DNA from 4 places in the Paenibacillus sp. FSL W8-0439 genome. Region 1 is predicted to be linked to each of the others. Evidence: a T-box and tRNA genes for the amino acid it is inferred to sense, from the RefSeq annotation. Region 1 holds a T-box; the other regions hold tRNA genes.
What was found. A T-box is a leader RNA that pairs with one kind of tRNA and senses whether it is charged. The one in region 1 lies ahead of leuS (leucine--tRNA ligase), so its partner is inferred to be a tRNA-Leu.
Positions count from the first base shown of each region.

Region 2: it has a tRNA-Leu gene. The T-box ahead of leuS (leucine--tRNA ligase) is inferred to sense a tRNA for this amino acid. The anticodon was not compared.
Region 3: it has a tRNA-Leu gene. The T-box ahead of leuS (leucine--tRNA ligase) is inferred to sense a tRNA for this amino acid. The anticodon was not compared.
Region 4: it has a tRNA-Leu gene. The T-box ahead of leuS (leucine--tRNA ligase) is inferred to sense a tRNA for this amino acid. The anticodon was not compared.

Region 1 is NZ_JBBPAK010000001.1:3,910,356-3,912,560, forward strand. Features, by position in the region: gene leuS (leucine--tRNA ligase) at 1-825, opposite strand, end outside; T-box leader at 887-1,145, opposite strand; gene MKX36_RS16715 (tautomerase family protein) at 1,325-1,714, shown strand; gene MKX36_RS16720 (class I SAM-dependent DNA methyltransferase) at 1,787-2,205, opposite strand, start outside.
Region 2 is NZ_JBBPAK010000001.1:1,488,506-1,490,710, reverse strand. Features, by position in the region: gene MKX36_RS06345 (glutathione peroxidase) at 427-912, shown strand; tRNA gene MKX36_RS06340 (tRNA-Leu) at 1,062-1,144, opposite strand; gene MKX36_RS06335 (urease accessory protein UreF) at 1,407-2,144, shown strand.
Region 3 is NZ_JBBPAK010000001.1:1,880,657-1,882,861, reverse strand. Features, by position in the region: gene MKX36_RS08235 (winged helix-turn-helix transcriptional regulator) at 1-309, opposite strand, end outside; gene MKX36_RS08230 (NAD(P)H-dependent oxidoreductase) at 507-1,037, shown strand; tRNA gene MKX36_RS08225 (tRNA-Leu) at 1,130-1,214, opposite strand; gene MKX36_RS08220 (N-acetyltransferase) at 1,592-2,026, shown strand; gene MKX36_RS08215 (GNAT family N-acetyltransferase) at 2,129-2,205, opposite strand, start outside.
Region 4 is NZ_JBBPAK010000001.1:3,728,902-3,731,106, forward strand. Features, by position in the region: gene MKX36_RS15890 (MerR family transcriptional regulator) at 1-566, shown strand, start outside; tRNA gene MKX36_RS15895 (tRNA-Leu) at 961-1,046, opposite strand; gene MKX36_RS15900 (hypothetical protein) at 1,295-1,453, shown strand; gene MKX36_RS15905 (hypothetical protein) at 1,579-1,770, shown strand; gene MKX36_RS15910 (hypothetical protein) at 1,806-1,958, opposite strand; gene MKX36_RS15915 (YnfA family protein) at 2,054-2,205, opposite strand, start outside.

The sequences.
Region 1 (2,205 bases):
CATATCCACCAATTCCTGCTCTGGGGCCAGCACACAGTAGCTTGCACCGAACAATGTATCTGGACGGGTTGTAAATACTGTGAGTTGTTCGTCATAGCCTTCAATTGGAAAATGAACCTCTGCTCCGGTAGACTTACCAATCCAGTTCCGCTGCATATCCTTAATGCTTTCGGACCAGTCCAGTTCCTCCAGATCGTCAAGCAAACGATCGGCGTATTCCGTAATTTTCAGCATCCATTGACGCATGGGTTTGCGGATAACCGGATGGCCGCCACGCTCACTCTTACCATCAATTACTTCTTCATTCGCCAGTACCGTTCCCAGTGCTGGGCACCAGTTCACGGGCACTTCAGCTACATAAGCGAGGCCACGCTTGTACAGCTGGATGAAAATCCACTGTGTCCATTTGTAATAATCAGGATCAGTTGTGCTGATTTCACGATCCCAGTCATATGAAAAGCCAAGTGATTTGATTTGACGGCGGAAGTTATTTACGTTCTTCACCGTAATTTCGCGTGGGTGCTCGCCTGTATCCAGCGCATGCTGTTCGGCAGGCAGACCAAAGGCGTCCCAACCCATCGGATGCAGTACGTTGTAGCCACGCATTCTTTTATAACGTGAAACAATATCTGTAGCTGTATATCCCTCCGGGTGGCCTACATGCAGACCAGCTCCAGACGGATACGGAAACATATCCAAAGCATAAAACTTCGGTTTACCCGGTTCTTCCCCAGTGCGGAACGTTTTGTTCTCATCCCAATATTTCTGCCATTTTGGTTCAATACTTTGCGGTTGATAGCCGTGCTTCGGCTGTGTGTCTGTCATTGTCTTTTCCTCCTCAAACGGTATGCAACAAAAAAACCTCTGCATCCCGTAGCGTGTCAGCGCTAGGGACGAGAGGTTATATTCCCGTGGTACCACCCTAGTTAGCAGAAAGCGTTCTTCGCATTCTACTCCCTTTGCACCTGATAACGGAGGTGATCCGATACGTATTAATAACAGGATACTGACACCTATATAGGTGCTTTCCTGCGTTGGACGCATATCTCCGAGGTGAGTTCGCTTTGCACTGTCAACCGGCTTGCACCACCCGCCGGCTCTCTACATGTCCAGACAAAACTACTATTCCTCATCAGCGACTATTTAACCGTTAATAATGGCACTATTATATTGAAAACCGCGAAAAAAGTCAAATAAGGACTACATTTGATACGAAGCGCCATCTTCATACTAGTTGTCCATGACACATGAATACGAATGTTTTATAATAACTCCAAGTTGCAATGGTTCAAGTTGAGATGAGATAAGAAAGGTGAGTGGAGACATGGCACAGATTAAAATTTTCGGGACAAAAGAGAAGCTAAATCCGATCAAAAAGCAACTTTCAGAGGTGATTCACTCTGCCGTGGTGGATGCGTTCAATTATCCTCCAGACAAGAGGTTTCATCGTTTTTTCCCTATGAATCATGAAGATTTTATATATGCAGATTGTCGCTCCGACGCATACACCATTATTGAAATCAGTATCTTCGAAGGCAGAACGACAGAAGCTAAGAAGCAACTCATCAATCTGTTATTTCAAAGAATTAACGATCTTTTGGGTATTTCTCCACAGGATCTTGAAATTACTATATTTGAAACCCCGAAACAGAATTGGGGCATTCGGGGTGTACCGGGTGATGAACTTCAGCTGAACTATAAAGTGAATATATGAGAGCAAAAAGACGCCCTTCATGACTTCATGAAAAGCGTCTTTCTTTTTCTATATTAGCTCAATGAATCCTAGCTATTTTACAGCGACATAAAAAAGTCTCGCCGCGTCATCTGCTGCTTCTACCCATTCAAAATCTGCATATACCTTCACATCACGAAAACCCGCTTTGGACAATTCTGCCTTCATCCAGGCTGGATCATAAGCACGCTGTACATGAATTTCCTCAAAACGCTGGTACAGATCGCGTCCTTCATGTTCTGCTTTCGCAAAGATACTGAGATGATGCTCAATTTCACAACGGGGAGTGTCTAATGCGCATGTCCAGATATACGAAATAGAGCGTTCATCCAGTACGAATGGTTGTTCTTCATCATAACGCAAAAATGTCTGGGGATGATGTACATCAAACAGAAAGGTTCCACCAGGCTTCAGACCAGCATACGTTCTGCGAAAAGTAGAAATGATATCTTCTTCCTCAAGTAAATAATTCA
Region 2 (2,205 bases), 2.4 Mb from region 1:
TCTTGAATCATACACCCGTGCAAGGAAGACTGTAAAGCTCAACGGCAAGGCTATAAATCACCCTTTAGAGCATAGAAGATTAAGGATAACGCTTACAACCAACCTATGCTTCTCGTATCTCTCTAAAACTCTGTATTTCACCTCTTTTTGAAAATGAAAGGCATGTCAATATTGGCGTAGGGTATGGTACGGTTGCCCTTTATTTATAAAAAAGAAAGAAAATGCGCTATATGTACTAGATAATTATCGAATGAACCCTCTTTTATAAGAAGAAACACCTCAATTTGCTCCATTTGAAGTGCGATTTACCGTTTTGAACAAAAGACGATTTTACAATGCACAATGTCTGTAGACTCTTCTGGACTTGCAACCCCTTGTTGAATTGTTCACAATTTAATTGTAGAATATTGAATTAGGAGGGATATCATGAGCGTATATAAATATGATGCACAGACCCTACAAGGGGCACAAATTCCGTTATCCACATACGAAGGGAAAGTTCTTCTTATCGTGAATACTGCCAGCAAATGTGGGTTAACCCCCCAGTACAAGGCGCTACAAGAGCTATATGACCAGTATCATGAACAGGGGCTCGAAATTTTGGGATTTCCCAGCAACCAGTTCGCCAAACAAGAGCCGGGTTCCAGCGAGGAGATCTCCGAGTTTTGCCAACTCAATTACGGAGTGACTTTTCCCATGTTCGCCAAGACAGATGTTAACGGTGATCAGGCACATCCTCTATTTCGCTACCTGACCCACACTGCTCCAGGCGTATTAGGCTCCAAAGCGATCAAATGGAATTTTACTAAATTCTTAATTACACGAGAAGGTAACGTATTTAAGCGTTATGCGCCGCAAACCACTCCAGACAAGCTTGTAGGAGATATTAAGAAGCTTTTGCAGAAAAACTGACAATCTTTATGCATTACAGTTAACGAGCGGTCCGTTGTCCATACGACCGCTTCTGTGACGGGAGGATATGACGAAAAGTATTTAACAAAAAAAGCATCCCTTCACGTAAAACGTGTCAGGATGCTTTTTCAACTGGGTACTGCATATAATGCGGTCGAGAGGACTCGAACCTCCACGGGCGTACGCCCACTACCCCCTCAAGATAGCGTGTCTGCCATTCCACCACGACCGCATGTCATAATGTATTGAGGCAACAGATTTATTATACTCTCTCAGCAACAATTTGTAAACAAGAATATTATAATTATTTTTAATGTAACTTTATATAACATATATAAGCAATAAAATTATTTAATTTGACACAATAGAGCTGTAAGTGTAAAAATATATTACATAAATGTTCGATTTCTTATTACAAATCAATATTCAAGTCAAATAACATCACACAAATATTCACTTCAAGGAGGCGAACCGTCCTGCATAAAGGTAACCGGTTGCTAAACTACGCATTATTGTTGGACCCTTCCTTACCTATTGGTGGTTTCACCCGTTTCTACGGATTGGAGGAGCGTTTCCGCGCCGAACACCTGAACAGTCTTCAGGATCTGAAACATTACATGCGAGACGATTGGTATCCTCAAATCACAACCCTTGACGGCATGGCCATTAAAAGTCTGTATGCAGCCATCCAGCAGAATGACGGTTGGCGGATCGCCCTTATTGATAAAATGTTGCACACCCAACATCCTTCCTCGCAGCATGTAAAAGAGTCGCGACTTTCTGGCCAGCGACTGCTCAAGCTCACCAAGGCTCTTTATCCTTGGCTCGCATTTGACCAACTGGAAGACACACTCACTCAATACAATGCAATTGGCACACTCGCTACTGTCCACACTTGGATTAACTCCCTCCTCGGAAGCGATATAGAACAGACCATTCACGGCTATTTTGCCACAGCGGTATCCTTCTGTATCGAAGATGCCTTTAGACTGCTCAATCCTCCTTATGAGGAAAAAAATCCTCTTATCGATCATATGACCAGCGAGTTGCTTACCACCTGGAAGAAGATTAACAAACCTACGCCAAGCTCATATCAGCGCCATCTTTTCCACAGCCATCGGACCAGCTCCTATATCACTCAGCCACCCTATATGAGCCATAGCAGCCAATTGAATGCATCCAGACCCTTTTCCTCCTCCGTCCTATTTAAACACCTTCCAGCATCCCTCTGATGCGTCGTTTACCAATCTAGCAGTCACAATAAAAATACTCTGCCCTTTTCTCAAGCGGCAG
Region 3 (2,205 bases), 2.0 Mb from region 1:
TCTTATTTTGATATTAGTCCTTCCCCAGGTACACATTAAATCAATAATTTCATTTGCTGTAATTCCATATTCCGTTATATAGTACTCCACTTTTGGAGGCATTTGATTATACACATGTCTGCCTATGATCCCATCCTTCTCAAGTTCACGAAGTTGCTGTATAAGAACCTTTTGAGAAATGCCTGCAATACTACGCTGTAATTCACTGGTCCTCTTTCTACCAGACATTAATAAGCATATGATTAAGGATTTCCACTTACCTCCGATGATCTCCAGTGTTGCTTCTATGCCTAAATTATATTGTTTCATACGACCACCTCTTCAAGACTAAAATAACTAAGTTTATCGAATTCATTTTATAATCACATATCTTCACTCTAAGTACCACGCACACTTTCAAGTAACTATATTACTTTATTGTGTGTATTTACATTTTTTATAGCCTACAGAATAATAATACGTATCCACAAAAAGCAAATGATGCGATGTAAGAAAGGTGATTGATGATGAAGACTCTCGTAATTTTAGCACACCCGAATATTGAAAATTCCAGAGTAAATCAAAGATGGAAACAAGAATCGCTTCGATATTCCAATGAAATTACAATTCATGAAATTTATAAAAAGTATCCCAACTGGAATATTGATGTTTTGAAAGAACAAAAGTTACTTGAAGCACACAGCAATATCATATTTCAGTTCCCTTTATACTGGTATAGTTACCCTCCTTTATTAAAAAAGTGGTTTGATGATGTTTTTGCCCATGGATGGGCTTATGGTTCAAAAGGTGATAAGTTAAAAGGAAAGAAGCTAGGGATCGCCATGTCGATTGGCGATAAAAAAGAAAACTACTTATCTACTGGTTCCGTTACATTTACGGTAGATGAAGTTATAGCCCCTTTTAAAGCAAGCGCAGTACATGTGGGCGCCGTAACATTACCCTATTTCGCTGTCTTCGGAGCCTCGTTTCAAGCAAGTGATGAAGACATTAACCAGAGTGCAAAAGATTATATTAAATATATATTCCAGCATAAATAAAATGGCTGTTTAATAGCACGCATCTTAACCATATAAAAACAGGCTCTTGGAGGCATTCAGCCAATCCAAGAACCTGTAATTGTTAGGTATAATGCGGTCGAGAGGACTCGAACCTCCACGGGGGGTTAGCCCACACGGACCTGAACCGTGCGCGTCTGCCAATTCCGCCACGACCGCATACTATGTATTGATGGCGATACTTTAATCACCGTAATTAAGATTATATCTTGAATAGAGCTTAAAAGCAAGCCGATTTATATTATATTTTCTATGAATAATGCTAGTAAATATAAGAAAATCACTGGATATCACCAACCAGATATGGTAAGATGAATGCATCAGGAAAGGAGGTGCGTCAACATCAATAATCATATGTTGAGCGTATCCCTTACCCGGTCCGTTATTCTCTAATTTGCAGAGTTGACGGAGGCGCGGGATACGGATCAAGGCTTTAATTAAGCGCCACGGGTAGAAAGACCGTCCACGGACGGTCTTTTTTATTTCATCATACTCTACTATAGATACGATTACATATTGTGAAAAGAGGCGTTACAATGTCGATTAGACCTGCGAAAGTAGAAGAATTAAAGGAACTGGTAGCCATCTGGCTGGATGCTTCTATAGAAGCCCATCATTTTATTGCTCCGCAGTATTGGACATCTCAAGCTGCCGAGATGGAGAACAAGTACCTTCCCCTCGCTCAAAACTACGTTATCATACAAGATGACCATACGATCGGCGGCTTCATTTCCATGATGGACGGATACTTGGCTGCTCTGTTTATACGGGTTGATTCTCAAAGAAAAGGCTATGGCAAGTTACTATTAGATGGGGTTAAGCAACAGCATGAGAAAATTCAATTAAAGGTGTATCAGTCAAACACCAAAGCATTTAACTTTTATACTAAAAATGGATTTACCATTCAAGCAGAGTCAGTGGATGCCGAGACTGGTGAGAAGGAATTTGTGATGGTATGGACAAAACATTAACGACAATGAAGCACATCTAGCTTTTTAGAGCAAAGGCCCCGCTCCCGTACCCATACGGTATAAGCAGAGCCTTTTACTTTTATCTACTAGCTGTCTAGTCTCTTATTTAAGCCCATAAACTTCGGTATATAAAGTCTCTTTAAACGGAGCAAACGCCGATTCAGCCAACGCACCTGGAT
Region 4 (2,205 bases), 180 kb from region 1:
ACCAACAGAAAGAGAACATTGTTAAAAAAAGAAAAGAAATTGAAATGACGGAAAGAATCATCGACGCAAAAATAGAACTCATGGAAGAGGCATCACGGTTAGATTTTCACCAGATTTCTCTTGAACAACACACAGAAGCAACACTTTATCTTAGTAAAAATATAAAAAATATTTCGGAAGAAGATTTTGTGAGAGTGGTTTCAGAATTTGTTGACGAATTATATGTATCATTTCTCGATACAGGATATCCTATTGGGGGTATTACAAAAAAAGAGCAAGTATTGAAGGGTGAATATACGAACTACAGTTATCTGTACATAAAGCAACCTAATCCTCGGGAGGACTATCCTTATTTGAAAACTAAGAAAGGATATTTTCTAACGGGCTACCATATTGGTGAAGAAAAGAGCATTCATGAAACCTATGATCGACTTTTTTCGGAAATGGATCGACTAAACTTATCTTTAGGAGATTATGTTTATGAAGAATATATATATGATGCCGTGGTAAAATACCGGGAAAAAGATTATATTACCAAAATTATGATGGAAGTCATATTAGAATAAGGGTAGGCTCCTACTTTACCTCAATCTCTCCTTCATCAGGCTACGAAAAATAATCCTCTAGCGGATATTAGTAACGAGGATAAGAAAGGCGTAAAGAGAACAGAAAAACTATTTTGAGGAAGAAGCAACCAAAGTTATTGATGCGTTAATCAAGAGCGACTCAGTCTGAAGACTTTACCTTTCCATAAAAAATGAAGCCTATGAGGTATGCAGATATGCATATAGAGGAAGTATCCACTCATGTCAAAGCTATGCGTAAATCCAAAAATTTGTCCCCAATCCGTCCCCAAAAGTGAAAATGGCACTCGCCCCTTATGATATGGGTTTTAGATCTCAACCCCTAAAAAAAGCAAAAAGCCCCTGATTATCAAGGGCTTCATGCAATAAACTAGGATGCCGAGGACCGGGATCGAACCGGTACGGTAGTCACCTACCGCAGGATTTTAAGTCCTGTGCGTCTGCCAATTCCGCCACCCCGGCAAGCATTTAGGAACGCTATTTTACACTTACTTGTTCTTGTCTTACAAGTATCTGAGAAGCTTACTTACTAAGAAGTGTTCTCGTTATGTAAATGTCGTTCATCTGGGCACCAACTTATAATACGATATTTTTATCAAATTGTAAAGTGTTTTTTTAAAAAATAATAAAATTTCTCTTTTTGTATAACTTGTGCACATTTGAACTACACTAATAAACGTCTTTCCAAACCACCAGAAGGGGTGTTACGAATGCGTGAAGGTATGATTCCAGCTGTTCTTGGGACGGTAGTATCGGCTTCAGGCGCTGTGTTGCTGAGCAGTAAGTACAAACTTGCAGCTACAGGCATTCTCGGTTTCGGACTGGCTCATGTTGTTCTGGGAGCGATTGATTTGATTGAGCATCGCTAGTTGTTTGGAAAGTACCGGGCGGGATTTATCCTTCCCGGTTTATTTTATAAGCGTTTAATATGGAGCATAAGCGTTTATGTAAAGTGTAGAACTGACCATGCCTAAGAAGGAGCGTGTAATGTGCTATGAAAAAACATAATTCAAAAAAAAAGAGTCTTACTGACGATCAAATCGAATATAAACAATCTCTGGATAAGCGTGAACCAGGATTTGATCGGATTCCTGACCCTGGTGCCGATTCACCTGCAGCTACCGATATGATTGATGAAGCCGTAGGCCGTGGAATAGACAAACTACGTAATGATTTTACAAAATAAAGCATGAATTATAAGTCACAGGTTTTTGTTAAGCATCACTTGAAGATAAGCATGATCCAACCAATAATTGAGATCCACAGCACAATGCTGATGGAGAGTCCACACAAGAGACCAAAAGAGAAATTACCTTCACTCTTCGGCATAGCACTGCCAAATTTCAATCTAAGCTTCATTTGATTCCAGTTCATAGAACCCCCTCCTTAAGTTCTATTTCGGAATATGAAGCTTATTTTTGTAGACCTATAGTCATGTTTTTAAAAATAAAAAAGGGGTTTTTGTCCTATCAACCTGAGCGCGGCAACAGAATTACAGCTATGCCTACTAAACAAATCAATCCACCAATGAAATCGTACAAGTCAGGTGTCTTTTTATCAATCCACCAGCCCCATGCAATGGAAAGAACAATAAAGACACCTCCGTATGCTGCATATACAC